DNA from 3 places in the Streptomyces sp. NPDC002671 genome. Region 2 is predicted to be linked to each of the others. Evidence: predicted binding sites of a transcription regulator. Region 2 holds the regulator's gene; each other region holds the start of a gene.

Region 1 (5,980 bases), on a different contig from region 2:
GCGCTCGACGCGCTGGAGCAGTAGCGCAGTACAGGGCGAAGGCCCGGCCCCCTTCCGGGGTGCCGGGCCTTCGCTCAAGAGCGGCGTGGCTCAGTGGGCGTGGCCGTGGCCGTGGCCGTGGCCCGCCTCGGCCGGCTCCTCTTCCTTCTTCTCGACGACCAGGGTCTCGGTCGTGAGCAGCAGGGAGGCGATGGAGGCGGCGTTCTCCAGGGCGGAGCGGGTGACCTTCACCGGGTCGATGACGCCGGCCTTGACCAGGTCGCCGTACTCGCCGGTGGCGGCGTTGTAGCCGTTGCCCTTCTCCAGGTCCTTGACCTTGTGGACGATGACGTAGCCCTCGAGGCCCGCGTTCTCCGCGATCCAGCGCAGCGGCTCGACCACGGCGTTGCGGACCACGGCGACACCGGTGGCCTCGTCGCCGGACTTGTCGAGGTTGCCCTCCAGGACCTTGGAGGCGTGGACCAGAGCGGAGCCACCACCGGAGACGATGCCCTCCTCGACCGCGGCGCGGGTCGCGGAGATGGCGTCCTCCAGACGGTGCTTCTTCTCCTTCAGCTCCACCTCGGTGGCGGCGCCGACCTTGATCACGCACACGCCGCCGGCCAGCTTCGCGAGGCGCTCCTGGAGCTTCTCGCGGTCCCAGTCGGAGTCGGTGTTCTCGATCTCGGCCTTGATCTGCGCGACGCGGCCGTGCACGTCCTCGGACTTGCCGGCACCCTCGACGATCGTGGTGTCGTCCTTGGTGACGGTGATGCGGCGGGCGGAACCGAGCACGTCGACGCCGACCTGGTCGAGCTTGAGGCCGACCTCCTCGGAGATGACGGTGGCGCCGGTGAGGATCGCCATGTCCTGCAGCATCGCCTTGCGGCGGTCACCGAAGCCCGGGGCCTTGACGGCGACGGCGTTGAAGGTGCCGCGGATCTTGTTCACGACCAGGGTCGACAGGGCCTCGCCCTCGACGTCCTCGGCGATGATCAGCAGCGGCCGGGAGGAACCGGCCTGGATGACCTTCTCCAGCAGCGGCAGCAGGTCGGCGATCGAGCCGATCTTGCCCTGGTTGATGAGGATGAAGGGGTCCTCGAGGACGGCCTCCATGCGCTCCTGGTCCGTCACGAAGTACGGGGACAGGTAGCCCTTGTCGAAGGCCATGCCCTCGGTGAAGTCCAGCTCCAGACCGAAGGTGTTGGACTCCTCGACGGTGATGACACCGTCCTTGCCGACCTTGTCCATCGCCTCGGCGATCAGCTCGCCGACCTGCTGGTCCTGGGCGGACAGCGCGGCGACGGCGGCGATGTCGGACTTCTCCTCGATCGGGCGCGCGGTGGCCAGCAGGTCCTCGGAGATCGCGGCGACGGCCGCGTCGATGCCCTTCTTCAGGGCGGCCGGGGAGGCGCCGGCGGCGACGTTCTTCAGGCCCTCGCGGACGAGCGCCTGGGCGAGGACGGTGGCGGTGGTGGTGCCGTCACCCGCGATGTCGTTGGTCTTGGTCGCCACCTCCTTCACCAGCTGCGCGCCGAGGTTCTCGTACGGGTCCTCGATCTCCACCTCGCGGGCGATCGTGACACCGTCGTTGGTGATGGTGGGGGCACCGAACTTCTTGTCGATCACGACGTTGCGGCCCTTGGGGCCGATCGTCACCTTCACCGTGTCGGCAAGCTTGTTGACGCCGCGCTCAAGGGCGCGACGGGCGTCCTCGTCGAACTTCAGAATCTTCGCCATGACAGCGGAAGCCCTCTCGGAAATCTGTGGGTGAAAAAAGCTGCGCCCCGGGCGCCCGGCTACTTATCGGTCGCGGGGGCCAGGGGCGCAGCTCAAGGCAAGTGTTGCCGAGGTTTACTTCTCGATGATCGCGAGCACGTCGCGAGCCGAGAGGACGAGGTACTCCTCGCCGTTGTACTTCACCTCGGTGCCGCCGTACTTGCTGTACAGCACGATGTCGCCGGTCTTGACGTCGAGCGGAAGGCGCTCGCCGTTCTCGAAGCGGCCCGGGCCCACGGCCAGGACGACGCCCTCCTGGGGCTTCTCCTTCGCGGTGTCCGGAATGACCAGGCCAGAGGCCGTGGTCTGCTCGGCGTCCAGCGGCTGGACCACGATGCGGTCCTCGAGCGGCTTGATGGCAACCTTGGAGCTGGCGGTCGTCACGATCCGACCTCCCCCTTCGGAGATCTCACGGGGTTAACTGTCTGAGGTGGCGACCAGGTGGATCCGTCGTCGCGGGTGCCGGACCTGCCCGTCGCTTTGTTGGCACTCTCCAGGGGGGAGTGCCAGAGCCGAGACTATGACTGCGATTAGCACTCGGTCAAGCGGAGTGCCAATACGCACGGCGCGTCGGCCCCGTTCCCCCGGACCCCGCTGCCGATTTACAGGTAGTCCTCCAGGCGCCCCACCGTCAGCCCCCTCTCCTGCGCCCGCCTCAGCAAGCGGGTCGTTCGCTCGCGCAGGGCCCGCCCCCTCGTGCCGTCCGGGTTCAGGGCCACGATGTCGCCGGGGCGGAGGGTACGGGGGCCGTGGGCGAAGGTCAGGGTGTGGGCACCCATGGTGGCTCGCCAGAGGATGACCGCGGAGATGCCGCAGGACGCTGCCGCGCGCAGGGTGGTGGGGTCGTAGGTGCCGTAGGGCGGGCGCAGGAGGCGGGGGTGGAGGCCCAGGCCGGTGCGGAGTCTGTCCTGCTGGGCGCAGATCTCGGCGCGCTGGTCGGCGTAGGGCAGTCCGGGCAGGGCGCGGTGATCGTGGGTGTGGTTCTCGATGGCGGCGCCGGCCGAGCGCAGCCGGGCGGTGTGCGCGCGGACCGGGCCGGTCGCGGCGCCGGCCAGGAACATGCTGACGGGGAGCCGGAGTTCGCGGACCATGTCGGCGAAGCGGGGGTCCTTCTCGGCGCCGTCGTCGTAGGTGAGGAAGACGACCTTGTCGTGGGTGGGGACGCGGTCCAGCACCGGCGGGAGGGCGGACCCCGTCGCCCCGAGGTTGCCGCCGGACAGGCGTCTGGCGGGGTGCGCCGGGTGGGACAGGGGTGCTGCCAGGCCCCAGTGGCGGTAGGGCTGGTCGTCGGAGGCGTGCTGCCGTACCCGCTGGGCCGCCTTCTTGCCGAGGCGTTCGATGGGGTCGACGGACTGGGCGCAGCCGGTGAGGAGGAGGGCCGAGGCGAGGACGGCCGACAGGCCCCGCCGGTTTCCTCCGCGCCTCACAGGTAGTCCTCCAGGCGGGCCACGGCGTACCCCTCGGCGGTGACCTTGTTCAGGAAGCGGCGCATGTCGTCGACCATCGTGCCGTTCCAGTCGTCCCGGCCGCGGAAGTGGGTGAGCACGATGTCGCCGGGGTGCAGGCTGCGGTCCCACTCGCGGTACTCCCAGTGGTCCACGAAGACCTCTTCGTCCCAGATGGGCGCGTACTTGATCCCGCAGGCCTTGGCCGCGCGCAGCGTGTCGCCGTTGTAGTTGCCGTACGGCGGGCGGAAGACGGTGGGGGCCTTGCCGAACTGCCTCTTCATGACCGCCTGCATGCCGCAGATCTGGTCCTTCTGCTGCTCGTAGGACAGGCCGGGCAGGTAGGGGTGGGTCATGGTGTGGTTGTTCAGGGTGTGACCCTCGGACTGCATCCTGCGGAAGTAGCCGTAGTCGTCCTTGACCAGGTAGTTGCTGAGAAAGGCCGTATAAGGGATCTTCAGCTCGCTCATCATGCGCAGGAAGGCGGGGTCCTTCTCGGCGCCGTCGTCGATGGTGAGGAAGACGACCCTCTGCTTGGTGGGGATCGTCGTGAAGACCGGGGGAAGGTTCTCCTCCTCCTGGCCGGTGACCTCGAAGCCGGCGCGTGCGGTGATCCTCGGCTTCCTGGCGGGCGGAGCCGGCGGGGACAAGGGGGTGCGGGCCAGGCCCCAGTGCAGGGCGGCGGCGACCACCCGGGCGTGCTCGGCGGCGAGACGGTCGGCGTAGGAGTCCAGGGCGCGGGCGGGGCCGCCCTGGACGGGCTGCTGGCCCGGAGCCGGGTGGGCGACGGCGTCGGAGCTGGGGGCGGCGCAGCCGGAGACGACGGCGGCGGACGCCAGCGCCACGGTGCCGCAGCGGAGGATCAGTGCGCGCAAGGGCGACCGATTTTTATCGTTTTGTACGACTGCTCGCATGGTGCCGGATCCTCCCAGGCCCCGGCCCCGGATCCGGGCCGACACCGCCGCCGGAGGCGCACGGTCCACCGACTGGCCCACAATGACCCGGTGAACGACCTCGCTCTCCTCCTCACCCCCGAAGGCCGTGCCCTCCTCGACGAGGTGCGCGGCACCGATCCCGCGCAGGAGCTGGCCGTCGCCACCCGGCTGCGCCGCCAGCACCCCGCGGAGCTGGTGTCGGCGGCGCTCGGCCAGGCCCGGCTGCGGCAGCGGGCGGCGGCGAAGTTCGGGGCGGCGGACGCGGAGCGGATGTTCTTCACGCCGAACGGGGTCGAGCAGTCGACCCGGACGAGCGTGGCCACGTACCGGGCGAGGCGGATGAAGGAGCTGGGTATCGGCTCGGTCGCCGACCTCTGTTGCGGGATCGGCGGTGACGCCATCGCGCTGGCGCGGGCCGGGATCCGGGTGCTGGCCGTGGACCGGGATCCGCTGACGGCCGCCGTGGCGCGGGCGAACGCCGCGGAGCTGGGGCTCGCCGAGCTGATCGAGGTGCGGGAGGCGGACGTCACGGAGGTGGACACGGCCGGTTTTGACGCCGTGTTCGTGGATCCGGCGCGCAGGGGTGGCCGCGGGAGGATCTTCGACCCGGAGGCCTACTCGCCGCCGCTGTCCTGGGCGGTCGCAGCGGCCCTCCAGGCGCCCCGCGCCGCCCTGAAGATCGCCCCCGGCATCCCGCACGAGGCGATCCCCGCCGAGGCCGAGGCCGAGTGGATCTCCGACGGCGGCGATGTGAAGGAGGCCGTGCTGTGGTTCGGGACCGAGCCGGGCCTCATCCGCGCCACGCTGCTGCCCGGCCCGCGCACGCTGCCCGGCAAGGGACTGCCCGATCCCGGAGTGCGGCCGGTGGGCCGGTATCTGTACGAGCCGGACGGCGCCGTGATCCGGGCCCATCTGGTCGCGGAGGTGGCCGAGGAGGTCGGCGGCGGGCTCGTCGACGCGACGATCGCCTACGTCACGGCCGATGAGCTGCGGCCCACGCCGTACGCCACCGCCTACGAGATCACCGACCAACTCCCCTTCAACCTCAAGAAGCTGAAGGCGCTGCTGCGGGAGCGGGAGGTCGGCACGCTGACCGTGAAGAAGCGCGGGTCGGCGGTCGAGCCGGAGGAGCTGCGCCGGAAGGTCAAGCCGCAGGGGCCGAACGCGGCGACCGTGTTCCTCACCCGCGTGGCGGGGGCGCCGACCATGCTGATCGGCGCCCCCGCCTCCTGAGCCCATCCGCTCACTTGCCGCACTCCGCGGCCCTGCCCAGCAGCAGTTCCCGCTCCTTCTCGTTGCGGGCGAGCCCGGCCGCGCGGACGAACTCATCGCGGGCCTCGGCGGTGCGCCCGAGGCGGGCCAGCAGATCGCCGCGGACGCTGGGCAGCAAGTGGTAGCCGCGCAGGGCGGGTTCGCCGGCCAGGGCGTCCACCAGCCTCAGTCCCGCGGCCGGGCCCTCGGCCATCGACACGGCGACCGCGCGGTTCAGCTCGACCACCGGGGACGGCGACCGGGCCGCCAGCAGGCCGTACAGGGCGGCGATGGCCTGCCAGTCGGTGTCCGCGTAGGTGTGGGCGTGGGCGTGGCAGGCGGCGATGGCGGCCTGGAGGACGTAGGGACCGGGAGCGCCGGTGGCCGTGGCGTCGGCGCGGCCCAGGGCGCGGATGCCCCGGGCGATGAGCAGGCGGTTCCAGCGGCGCCGGTTCTGGTCCCTGAGCAGCACCGGATGGCCGTCGGGGCCGGTGCGGGCGGCGGCGCGGGAGGCCTGGAACTCCAGGAGCGAGGCCAGAGCGTGCACCTCGGGCTCCTTGGGCATCAGGGCGGCCAGCACGCGCGCCAGCC
Region 2 (5,980 bases):
GCGGGAAAGGTCCCCGCCTACCTCATCCTCGACCCGATCATGGCGCACTGCGTCCTGCTGACGAAGCCCGCAGGCGAGGGCGAGGACGCCGACTACCTGAGCCAGGAGATCACCAAATTCGGAGATCCAGTCCCGGTGGAGGTTCTGGGACTCGAACTGGACACCAAAGCATTCGGGACACTTCCCGGCGTCAGGCCCCACCGCTACCCGTGACGAAATCGATCAACTCCTCCACCCGCCCCAGCAGCTCCGGCTCCAGGTCCTTGTAAGACCCCACCCGCGCCAGAATCGCCTGCCACACCGCCCCGGTGTTCTCCGACGGCCAGCCCAGCGCCCGGCACACCCCTGTCTTCCAGTCCTGCCCGTGCGGGACCCGGGGCCACTCGGCGATCCCCAGTGAGGCCGGCTTCACCGCCTCCCAGATGTCGATGTACGGGTGGCCCACCACCAGCGCGTGTTCGCTCGTCACCGACTGGGCGATGCGCCACTCCTTCGTGCCCGGCACCAGGTGGTCCACCAGGACGCCCAGGCGGGCGTCCGGGCCCGGTGCGAACTCGGCGACGATCGACGGCAGGTCGTCCACGCCCTCCAGGTACTCCACGACCACGCCCTCGATGCGCAGGTCGTCGCCCCACACCTTCTCGACCAGCTCGGCGTCGTGCCGGCCCTCGACGTAGATGCGGCCGGCACGGGCCACGCGAGCCCTGGCGCCGGGTACGGCTACCGAGCCGGAGGCCGTGCGGGTGGGCCTCACCGGACTCGAAGTCGGCCGTACGAGCGTCACCACCCGCCCCTCCAGCAGGAAGCCCCGCGGTTCCAGCGGGAACACCCGGTGCTTGCCGAAACGGTCCTCCAGGGTCACCGTGCCCGCCTCGCAGCGGATCACCGCCCCGCAGAAACCGGTGCCGGGCTCCTCCACCACCAGGCCGGGCTCCGCCGGGACCTCCGGTACGGGCTGCTGCTTCTTCCACGGCGGGGTGAGATCGGGGGAGTACTGGCGCATTCGGATGACGATAGGAGAAGCGGTGGACCCCCGTTCACGACACGCCGAAACGCGCCGCCAGCTCGTCGCGTTGCCGGCGTACGAAGGCCGCGTCCACCACCGCTCCGTGACCGGGCACGTACAGCGCGTCCTCGCCGCCCAGCGCCAGCAGGCGGTCCAGTGCGTCCGGCCAGCGGGACGGGACCGCGTCCGGGCCCGCCTGGGGCTCGCCGGACTCCTCGACCAGGTCGCCGCAGAAGACCACCTCCGGGTCACCCGGTACGAGGACCGCCAGGTCGTACGCGGTGTGGCCCGGGCCCACGTTGGCCAGCAGTACCTGCCTGCCGCCGCCCAGGTCCAGCGTCCACTCGCCCGAGACCAGGTGGTGGGGAGGGGCCAGGGCTTCCACGGCCTCGTCCGCGTCGGCCGGCGGCAGGCCGTGACGGATCGCGTCCTGGCGCAGCTCCTCGCGCTCGTACGTGAACACCGCGTCCAGGCCCACCGCCCCGTACACCTCCGCCCCGGCGGACGTCCCGGCAAACGTCCCGGCGAACGCGGCGGCGCCGAAGACGTGGTCGAAGTGCGGATGCGTGAGAGCGAGATGGGTCACACGGTGACCCGCGAGCGCCTGCGCCCGCGCCCGCACCCGCGCGCCCTCGGCCAGGCTCGACCCGGCGTCCACCACGAGCCCCGTACCCTCCCCGAGAACCAGCCCCACGGTGCAGTCCCAGCCGGGCAGCCGGCACCGCCCGACCCCCGTGGCGAGCCGCTCCCACTCCACCTCTTCCCAAGTCACCGTCATACCGCGACGCTAGCGACAACGGTCATCCTGAACACGAACCGGGCACGGTGACGCGGGGGCCGGCCTTGCCCGGGGCGTACCCCACAGCCGTACACTGGGCCGGGGAAGGCTGGCACTCGCGTGCGAAGAGTGCCAGGCGGACGATCCGAAGGGCCCAGGGGACGACGTGCTGGAGGTGCGCGCGAATGCTGAGTGAACGCAGGCTTCAGGTGCTGCGCGCCATCGTCCAGGACTACGTGGGCACCGAGGAGCCGGTGGGCTCGAAGGCGCTCACCGAGCGGCACAACCTCGGCGTCTCCCCGGCAACCGTGCGCAACGACATGGCGGCCCTGGAGGACGAGGGGTTCATCGCGCAGCCGCACACCAGTGCGGGGCGGATCCCCACCGACAAGGGCTACCGGCTGTTCGTCGACAAGCTCGCCGGCGTCAAGCCGATGACCGCGCCCGAGCGGCGGGCGATCCAGAACTTCCTGGACGGCGCCGTCGATCTCGACGACGTCGTGGCGCGGACCGTGCGGCTGCTCGCGCAGCTCACACGGCAGGTCGCCGTCGTGCAGTACCCGTCGCTGACCCGGTCCACCGTGCGGCACGTGGAACTGCTCTCGCTCGCTCCCGCGCGCGTGATGCTCGTGCTGATCACGGACACCGGCCGGGTCGAGCAGCGGATGGTCGACTGCCCGGCGCCGTTCGGCGAGTCCTCGCTGGCGGATCTGCGGGCGCGGCTGAACAGCCGGGTCGCGGGGCGCCGGTTCACGGACGTGCCGCGGCTGGTCGAGGACCTGCCCGAGGCCTTCGAGGCCGAGGACCGCGGCACGGTCTCGACGGTGCTCTCCACACTGCTGGAGACGCTCGTCGAGGAGAACGAGGAGCGGCTGATGATCGGCGGAACCGCCAATCTGACCCGCTTCGGGCATGACTTTTCCCTCACGATCCGGCCGGTGCTCGAGGCGCTGGAGGAGCAGGTCGTGCTTCTCAAGCTCCTCGGCGAGGCGAAGGATCCGGGCGTGACCGTGCGCATCGGGCACGAGAACGCCCATGAGGGACTCAACTCCACCTCCGTCGTGTCGGTCGGCTACGGTTCGGGCGGCGAGGCAGTCGCCAAGCTCGGCGTGGTCGGACCGACCCGCATGGACTACCCGGGAACGATGGGAGCGGTACGCGCAGTGGCACGGTACGTCGGACAGATCCTGGCGGAGTCGTAAGTGGCCACGGACTACTACGCCGTTCTCGGCGTGCGCCGCGACGCGTCGCAGGATGAGATCAAGAAGGCGTTCCGCAGGCTCGCGCGCGAGCTGCATCCGGACGTCAACCCCGATCCGAAGACCCAGGAGCGGTTCAAGGAGATCAACGCCGCTTACGAGGTGCTGTCGGACCCGCAGAAGAAGCAGGTCTACGACCTCGGCGGCGACCCGCTCTCGCAGTCGGGCGGGGCCGGTGCGGGCGGCTTCGGGGCAGGTGGCTTCGGCAACTTCTCCGACATCATGGACGCGTTCTTCGGTACGGCGTCGCAGCGCGGCCCGCGCTCGCGCACCCGGCGCGGCCAGGACGCGATGATCCGCATCGACGTCGAGCTGGACGAGGCGGCCTTCGGGACGACCAAGGAGATCCAGGTCGACACGGCGGTCGTCTGCAACACCTGCAACGGTGAGGGCGCGGCGCCGGGCACCTCCGCCCAGACGTGTGACATGTGCCGGGGCCGCGGTGAGGTCTCGCAGGTCACCCGGTCCTTCCTGGGCCAGGTCATGACCTCGCGGCCCTGCCCCCAGTGCCAGGGCTTCGGCACGATCGTGCCGAACCCGTGCCCGGAGTGCGCCGGCGACGGGCGTGTCCGCTCCCGCCGCACTCTTACGGTGAAGATCCCGGCCGGTGTCGACAACGGCACACGGATCCAGCTCGCCGGTGAGGGCGAGGTCGGGCCGGGCGGCGGTCCCGCCGGTGACCTCTACGTCGAGATCCACGAGCTGCCGCACCCGATGTTCCAGCGGCGCGGCGACGACCTGCACTGCACGGTCACCATCCCGATGACGGCGGCGGCCCTCGGCACGAAGGTGCCGCTGGAGACGCTGGACGGGATGGAGGAGGTCGACATCCGGCCCGGTACGCAGTCCGGGCAGTCGATCCCGCTGCACAACCGCGGTGTCACGCATCTGCGGGGCGGCGGGCGGGGTGACCTGATCGTGCACGTCGAGGTGCAGACGCCGAGCAAGCTGGATCCGGAGCAGGAGCGGCTGCTGCGCGAGCTGGCGAAGCTGCGCGGCGAGGAGCGTCCGCAGGGGCAGTTCCAGCCCGGGCAGCAGGGGCTGTTCTCGCGGCTGAAGGACGCGTTCAACGGTCGCTGACCGTTGCCGAGGCCGAGGGTTCAAGGGGCTTCGTCCCTTGAACCCTCGGCCCTGCTCGGTCGGCCGAGAAGTGGCATGTGCCAGGGGGAAGGTTGGATTCGGACTTGTTCGAAGGACGTGACAACATGCGGTCATGTCCTCCGCACTGACCGATCTCTTCCCCCACCCGATCGTGCAGGCCCCCATGGCGGGCGGTGTCTCCGTCCCGCAGCTCGCCGCCGCCGTCTCCGAGGCCGGTGGTCTCGGGTTCCTTGCCGCCGGGTACAAGACCGCCGACGGCATGTACCAGGAGATCAAGCAGCTGCGGGCGCTCACGAGCCGCCCCTTCGGCGTCAACGTGTTCATGCCGCAGCCCGAGTATCCCGGTGCAAGCACCGGCTCCACCGGAGCGGCTGACGCCGCGCCCTCTTCTGGCGCCGTCGAGGTCTACGCCCACCAGCTGGCCGGTGAGGCCGCCTGGTACGAGACCGAGCTGGGCGACCCGGACAGCGGACGGGACGACGGCTACGACGCCAAGCTCGCCGTCCTCCTCGACAACCCGGTGCCGGTCGTCTCCTTCCACTTCGGCATCCCGAGCCGGGACGCCCTCGACTCCCTCCGCCGCGCCGGGACCCTCACCCTGGTCACCGCCACCACCGCCGAGGAGGCCCTCGCGGTGGAGCGGGCCGGTGCGGACGGGGTGATCGCGCAGGGCGTGGAGGCCGGCGGCCACCAGGGCACCCACCGGGACATCCAGGAGAACGACGGCTCCGGCCTCGGACTGCTGTCCCTGATCGCCCAGGTCCGTGACGCCGTGAGCATCCCGGTCGTCGCCGCCGGCGGCATCATGCGCGGCAGCCAGATCGCCGCTGCCCTCGCGGCGGGTGCGAGCGCGGCCCAGCTGGGCACCGCCTTCCTCGCCACCACCGAGTCCGGTGCCAGCCCCCTGCACAAGCAGGCGCTCACCAACCCCCTGTACGCGCGCACCGAGTTGACCCGTGCGTTCTCCGGCCGCCCGGCGCGCGGACTGGTCAACCGGTTCATGCGCGAGCACGGCCGCTACGCCCCCGCCGCCTACCCCGAGATCCACCACCTGACCTCGCCGCTGCGCAAGGCCGCCGCCAAGGCCGGTGACCCGCAGGGCATGGCGCTGTGGGCGGGCCAGGGGCACCGCATGGCCCGCGAACTGCCCGCCGGGCAGCTGGTGGAGCTGCTGGCGGCCGAACTCGTCGACGCCCGGGCGGCGTTGTCCGACGGAGGCGCGCGATGACGGCCCCCGTCTTCGTCGTCGAGCACTTCCGCGCCGAAGGCAGCGGCCACTACGTCCTGGACGGCCCCGAGGGGCGGCACGCGGTCTCCGTGAAGCGGCTCCAGGCCGGCGAGGAGGTCGTCCTCACCGACGGCAACGGGCGCTTCGCGGTGTGCGACGTGATCGGCACCGAGGGCAAGGACCGGCTGATCGTCCGCATGAGCACCGTGGAGGAGGAGCCCGAGCCCTCGCCCCGGATCACGGTCGTCCAGGCCCTGCCCAAGGGCGACCGGGGTGAAGTCGCCGTGGAGACCATGACCGAGGTCGGCGTCGACGCGATCGTGCCCTGGCAGGCCGCCCGCTGCATCACCCAGTGGAAGGGCGACCGCGGTCTGAAGGCCCTCGGCAAGTGGCGGGCCACCGCCCGCGAGGCCGGCAAGCAGTCCCGCCGGGTCCGCTTCCCGGAGGTCGCGGACGCGGCAACGACCAAGCAGGTTGCCGCACTTCTCGCCAAAGCCGATTTCGCCGCCGTGCTCCACTCCGACTTCGAGCACGACAGTGCGCCGCTCGCCGCCGCCGAACTCCCCGACCAGGGCGAGATCGTGCTGGTCGTCGGGCCCGAAGGAGGC
Region 3 (5,980 bases), on a different contig from region 2:
GCGACCCGGCCGGCGAGGGCTGGGGCTTCGTCAACGTCAACCTGCGGCCGTACTACGCGGAGGGCTCCAAGACCCTGGCGTACGAGATCTGCGAGCAGCTCGGCTGGCGGCTGCCGGACCAGATCGTGGTCCCGATCGCCTCCGGCTCCCAGCTCACGAAGATCGACAAGGGTCTGCGGGAGCTGATCGAGCTCGGCCTGGTCGAGGACCGGCCGTACAGGATCTTCGGCGCGCAGGCCGAGGGCTGCTCGCCGGTGTCGGCGGCCTTCAAGGCCGGCCACGACGTCGTACGCCCGCAGAAGCCGAACACCATCGCCAAGTCCCTCGCGATCGGCAACCCGGCCGACGGGCCGTACGTCCTGGACATCGCGCGCCGTACCGGCGGTGCGGTGGAGGACGTGACGGACGAGCAGGTCGTGGACGCCATCAAGCTGCTCGCGCAGACCGAGGGCATCTTCGCCGAGACGGCGGGCGGTGTGACGGTCGGCGTCACGAAGAAGCTGATCGAGAACGGCGTCCTGGACCCGTCGCTCACCACGGTCGTCCTCAACACCGGCGACGGCCTCAAGACCCTCGACGCGGTCGCAGGCACGGGCCTGACCGCTACGATCCGCCCGAACCTGGACTCCTTCCGAGAGGCTGGTCTCGCATGAGTGTGACCGTTCGTATCCCCACCATCCTGCGCACGTACACCGGTGGCCAGGCCGAGGTCCCGGCCGAGGGTGCGACCCTCGCCGAGGTCATCACGGACCTGGAGAAGAACCACACCGGCATCGCCGCGCGCGTGCTGGACGACCAGGGCAAGCTGCGCCGCTTCGTGAACGTCTACGTGAACGACGACGACGTCCGCTTCGAGCAGGGCCTGGAGACGGCGACCCCGGACGGTGCCGGCGTCTCCATCATTCCGGCGGTCGCCGGCGGCTGCTGAGGCGCCTGAGTCACACACTGTTCATTGAATTGCCCCGTCCGTGAGAGAAACGGAGGGGGCAATTCTGCGTGATTGAGCGCGGTAGAGTTGGGGAACGCGCTCCTGGCCCACGGGCCAGCAGCCCTGGATTCATGCCGCATGCCCGACAAGAAGCAGCCAAAATGCACGGGTTTTATGCGGCTTTTGTTGCCTTTACGGGGCCCGACTTGCCCTGAATTCAGGCGAATTCACGCCACATTCCGGATGCCGCTCGTCCAGATTTCTCGTCCGATTGACCTGTTGCAGACGGCAGTTGGACAGATACATTCAGCCGCGGTCGACGCGTTCCGGCGCACGCCCCCGACCAATTCTGGGGGGCGAGGTCTGACCCGGGTCCGCGAAGTGTGGATCTGTGCAAGGGCCAGTAATAGGGGAGTTAGGCATGGCTCAGGGCACCGTCAAGTGGTTCAACGCGGAGAAGGGGTACGGCTTCATCGCGGTCGACGGTGGTGCGGATGTTTTCGTCCACTACAGCGCGATCCAGATGGACGGTTACCGCACCCTGGAAGAGGGGCAGCGGGTCGACTTCGAGATCTCGCAGGGCCAGAAGGGCCCGCAGGCGGACATGGTCCGGCTGGCGACCAGCTGAAGCACGCGTCGACTGACAGCGACGTTCTTCTGTTCATCGTCGAAGGGCTCGTACCTCCCGGGGTACGAGCCCTTCGGCGTGCCCGGGCTCTGTGACGCCGCTGCTCACCTGCGAATCCCCGAGAGCAGCTTGCACTCGACAGGGGCGAGTGCTAATCATTGCGTTAGCACTCTGAAGGTGAGAGTGACAACGAAGGACCGGGTCGGTGAGGCCCGCAGGCCAAGTGGGGCAAGGAACCACGGGGTCGGCGAGCCGTCCGTCGCGGGCGCGGGCGCGGTCCGAAGGAATCACCCCCAGTCCTGGAGGGACCACTTCACATGGCCAAGATCATCGCGTTCGACGAGGAGGCGCGGCGCGGCCTCGAGCGCGGCATGAACCAGCTCGCGGACGCCGTGAAGGTGACGCTCGGCCCCAAGGGCCGCAACGTCGTCCTCGAGAAGAAGTGGGGCGCCCCCACGATCACCAACGATGGTGTGTCCATCGCCAAGGAGATCGAGCTCGAGGACCCGTTCGAGAAGATCGGCGCCGAGCTGGTCAAGGAAGTCGCCAAGAAGACGGACGACGTCGCCGGTGACGGTACGACCACCGCGACCGTGCTCGCCCAGGCCCTGGTCAAGGAAGGCCTGCGCAACGTCGCCGCCGGCGCCAACCCGATGGCCCTGAAGCGCGGTATCGAGAAGGCCGTCGAGGCCGTCTCCGCCGCCCTGCTGGAGCAGGCGAAGGACGTCGAGACCAAGGAGCAGATCGCCTCCACCGCGTCCATCTCCGCCGCCGACACCCAGATCGGCGAGCTGATCGCCGAGGCCATGGACAAGGTCGGCAAGGAAGGCGTCATCACCGTCGAGGAGAGCAACACCTTCGGCCTCGAGCTTGAGCTCACCGAGGGCATGCGCTTCGACAAGGGCTACATCTCCGCCTACTTCGCGACCGACATGGAGCGCATGGAGGCGGTGCTCGAGGACCCGTACATCCTCATCGCCAACTCCAAGATCTCCTCGGTCAAGGACCTGCTCCCGCTGCTGGAGAAGGTCATGCAGTCGGGCAAGCCGCTGCTGATCATCGCCGAGGACGTCGAGGGCGAGGCCCTGTCGACCCTGGTCGTCAACAAGATCCGTGGCACCTTCAAGTCCGTCGCCGTCAAGGCCCCGGGCTTCGGTGACCGCCGCAAGGCCATGCTCGGCGACATCGCCATCCTCACGGGCGGCGAGGTCATCTCCGAGGAGGTCGGCCTCAAGCTGGAGAACGCCACCGTCGACCTGCTGGGCAAGGCCCGCAAGGTGGTCATCACCAAGGACGAGACCACCATCGTCGACGGTGCCGGTTCCTCCGAGCAGGTCGCGGGCCGCGTGAACCAGATCCGCGCCGAGATCGAGAACAGCGACTCCGACTACGACCGCGAGAAGCTGCAGGAGCGCCTGGCGAAGCTCGCCGGCGGTGTCGCGGTCATCAAGGCCGGTGCCGCCACCGAGGTGGAGCTGAAGGAGCGCAAGCACCGCATCGAGGACGCCGTCCGCAACGCCAAGGCGGCCGTCGAGGAGGGCATCGTCGCCGGTGGTGGCGTGGCCCTGCTGCAGACCTCCAACGTCTTCGAGAAGCTGGAGCTCGAGGGTGACGAGGCAACCGGCGCCAACGCCGTCCGTCTCGCCCTGGAGGCCCCGCTGAAGCAGATCGCCGTCAACGGTGGTCTCGAGGGTGGCGTCGTCGTGGAGAAGGTGCGCAACCTGGCCGTCGGCCACGGTCTGAACGCCGCCACGGGCGAGTACGTCGACATGATCGCCGAGGGCATCATCGACCCGGCGAAGGTGACCCGTTCCGCGCTGCAGAACGCCGCCTCCATCGCCGCGCTGTTCCTCACCACCGAGGCCGTCATCGCCGACAAGCCGGAGAAGGCCGCGGCCCCGGCCGGCGGCGGCATGCCGGGCGGTGACATGGACTTCTGATCGACCTGAAGGTTGATCAACGTCCTTACCGAGGGCGGCACCCCCTGTTCCGACAGGGGGTGCCGCCCTCGGGCGTTTCAAGAGCGCGGTTCGAGTGTCCGGGATCACACCACGGTCCATAGGTGCGCGGAATGCAGGACGCCATACTTCGGTTACTTAAGCATCTGCATCAATGCGCATGCACATACCAGCCGGTTGATCCGTTCCGAGGAGCCCCCACGTGACCGTCACGACGACCGCCGCCGCGTCCCGCGCGGCCCAGATCCTGTCCCGCCCGATCGCGCTGAACGGCCTGACCGTTCCCAACCGGATCGTGATGGCCCCGATGACGCGCATGTTCTCCCCGGGCGGCATCCCCGGTGAGGACGTCCGGTCGTACTACTCCCGTCGGGCCGCCGCCGGTGTGGGTCTGATCGTCACCGAGGGCACGTACGTGGGCCACGACTCGGCCGGGCAGAGCGACCGCGTTCCGCGGTTCCACGGGGAGGAGCAGCTCGCGGGCTGGGCGAAGGTCGCCGAGGACGTGCACGCGGCGGGCGGCACGATCGTTCCGCAGCTGTGGCACATCGGCATGGTCCGCAACCAGGGCGACGCCCCCTTCCCGGACGCCCCCGCGATGGGCCCGTCCGGTCTCGTCAGCGCGGACGCCGAGGTGACCGGCAAGGTCATGGCCCAGCAGGACCTGGACGACGTCATCGCCGCCTTCGCGGAGGCCGCTGCCGCCGCCGAGCGCATCGGCTTCGACGGCGTGGAGCTGCACGGCGCCCACGGCTACCTGCTCGACCAGTTCCTGTGGGCGGGCACGAACCGCCGTACGGACGGTTACGGCGGCGACGCGGTGGCCCGTACCAAGTTCTCGGCGGAGATCATCGCGGCGGTCCGCGAGGCCGTCTCCCCGGACTTCCCGGTCATCTTCCGCTACTCGCAGTGGAAGCAGCAGCAGTACGACGCCCGTCTCGCCGAGACCCCCGAGGAGCTGGAGGCCATCCTGACCCCGCTGGCCGCGGCCGGCGTCGACGCCTTCCACGCCTCCACCCGCCGCTACTGGCTCCCCGAGTTCGAGGACTCCGACCTCAACCTGGCCGGCTGGACGAAGAAGCTCACCGGAAAGCCGGTCATCACGGTCGGCTCGGTCGGCCTCGACGGCGACTTCGTCAACGCGTTCCAGGGCGAGGGCTCCCCGGTCAAGGCCATCGACAACCTGCTGGACCGCCTGGAGGCGGACGAGTTCGACATGGTCGCCGTGGGCCGCGCGCTGCTCCAGGACCCGGAGTGGGCGGCGAAGGTCCTGGCCGACCGCTTCGACGAGCTGAAGCCGTACGACGCGGCGGCGCTGAAGACCCTGAGCTGACCCTCAGCGGGGCCCGGGCCTACAGGTTGCCCATGGGCTCGATGTCGACGCGCACGGGGGTGCCCCAGATCCGGAGCACCTCGTAGTCGGTGAACTCATGGACCAGCCGGTAGGCCATGGCGGGCCGCGACCCGCGTCGCTGGGCGGCGAGATACGCCTCGGCCTCGCGCCGGTCCCGCCGGGGCGTCCCGCACAGCTGCCATTCCTGCCCGTTCCACAGCTCCGGCAGCCACCGCTGCTGGGGCTGCGGCCGGTCGCCACGGACGCCGTAGCGGGAGGGGGCGGATACCGGGGATTCGGTGCTCTGCGGCCTGCCGCCGCCCTGGAACTCCGACCGCCGGGCGGCCCGGCGCCGGGTCTCACAGAGCAGACACAGATCAGGTGCGCTTTCATCCACGGGCCCCTGCGGGTGCTCCGGGCACCGGGTGGTGGGCGCCCCGGCCGCGACGCTCTCCTCTACCAGGTCGAGGGCCCGCCGCAGATCAGCCTTGATCTCGTGCAGCCGCGAGTCCGGCGTATCGGCGCTGAGCGCCTCCCCGTGCTCCCCGAGCACGCGAAGGGCCCGTCCTAGGGCGGTGAGCTGGGCGTGGTTCATGGTCAGTCCGCGTAGTCCTTCAGTTTCTCCGTGTCCAGTGTGATGCCGACCGGGGGCGGCAGTTCGACGGTAGCGCCCCACGGGTAGCGGGGAGACTGGAGGTAGCGGCCGTCCTTCGGCTCGCTGAAGACAGTGACGGAGTGATGGTCGCGGTCGATGAGGAGATAGACGGGGGTATCGGCTTCGGCGTAGCCCTTGGGCTTGTCGATGCGGTCGCGCTGGTTGGTGTCCCGGTCGTGGGAGGTGATCTCTACGGCCATGAGGGCGCCGTCGGGCACTGACCATTCACCGTCGCGCACGAAGTGGTCGACCGGCGCCAGGAAGCCGTCGGTGCGGGCCCGACCCTTGCGGTAGGCCTCGGCTTTGACACCTCGCTCGGGCGCGAGGTCGAGGTCGGGGCGTTGCTGCATGCACTGGCGGAGCAGCCACATGAAGATCGACGTGTGCTTCCCGTCCGGCACTGCCTTGACCTCGACTTTTCCGTTGATGTACTCCAGCCGCACGGTTTCCGGGGCGGCGGCCTCCAGCTCCTCGAACT

What was found. Region 2 encodes HrcA, which represses chaperone genes, less so after heat shock. Its sites were predicted from a motif close to TTNGCACTCNGNNNNNCNGAGTGCNAA; they were not measured.
Region 1: a site for HrcA is predicted at 2,289-2,315, ahead of groES (co-chaperone GroES). Genes of this name have one in related genera too.
Region 3: a site for HrcA is predicted at 1,720-1,746, ahead of groL (chaperonin GroEL). Genes of this name have one in related genera too.

Annotation. Positions count from the first base shown of each region.
Region 1 covers NZ_JBSFVU010000034.1:40,576-46,555, forward strand. The annotation lists gene ACWD35_RS36380 (ester cyclase) at 1-24, shown strand, start outside; gene groL (chaperonin GroEL) at 91-1,719, opposite strand; gene groES (co-chaperone GroES) at 1,834-2,142, opposite strand; gene ACWD35_RS36395 (polysaccharide deacetylase family protein) at 2,361-3,185, opposite strand; gene ACWD35_RS36400 (polysaccharide deacetylase family protein) at 3,182-4,117, opposite strand; gene ACWD35_RS36405 (class I SAM-dependent methyltransferase) at 4,208-5,371, shown strand; gene ACWD35_RS36410 (RNA polymerase sigma factor) at 5,382-5,980, opposite strand, start outside.
Region 2 covers NZ_JBSFVU010000022.1:106,286-112,265, forward strand. The annotation lists gene ACWD35_RS30265 (Uma2 family endonuclease) at 1-213, shown strand, start outside; gene ACWD35_RS30270 (DUF3097 domain-containing protein) at 191-1,003, opposite strand; gene ACWD35_RS30275 (MBL fold metallo-hydrolase) at 1,038-1,784, opposite strand; gene hrcA (heat-inducible transcriptional repressor HrcA) at 1,970-2,986, shown strand; gene dnaJ (molecular chaperone DnaJ) at 2,987-4,123, shown strand; gene ACWD35_RS30290 (nitronate monooxygenase) at 4,257-5,372, shown strand; gene ACWD35_RS30295 (16S rRNA (uracil(1498)-N(3))-methyltransferase) at 5,369-5,980, shown strand, end outside.
Region 3 covers NZ_JBSFVU010000005.1:130,958-136,937, forward strand. The annotation lists gene thrC (threonine synthase) at 1-653, shown strand, start outside; gene ACWD35_RS09375 (MoaD/ThiS family protein) at 650-928, shown strand; gene ACWD35_RS09380 (cold-shock protein) at 1,350-1,556, shown strand; gene groL (chaperonin GroEL) at 1,874-3,496, shown strand; gene ACWD35_RS09390 (NADH:flavin oxidoreductase) at 3,717-4,847, shown strand; gene ACWD35_RS09395 (hypothetical protein) at 4,867-5,442, opposite strand; gene ACWD35_RS09400 (Uma2 family endonuclease) at 5,445-5,980, opposite strand, start outside.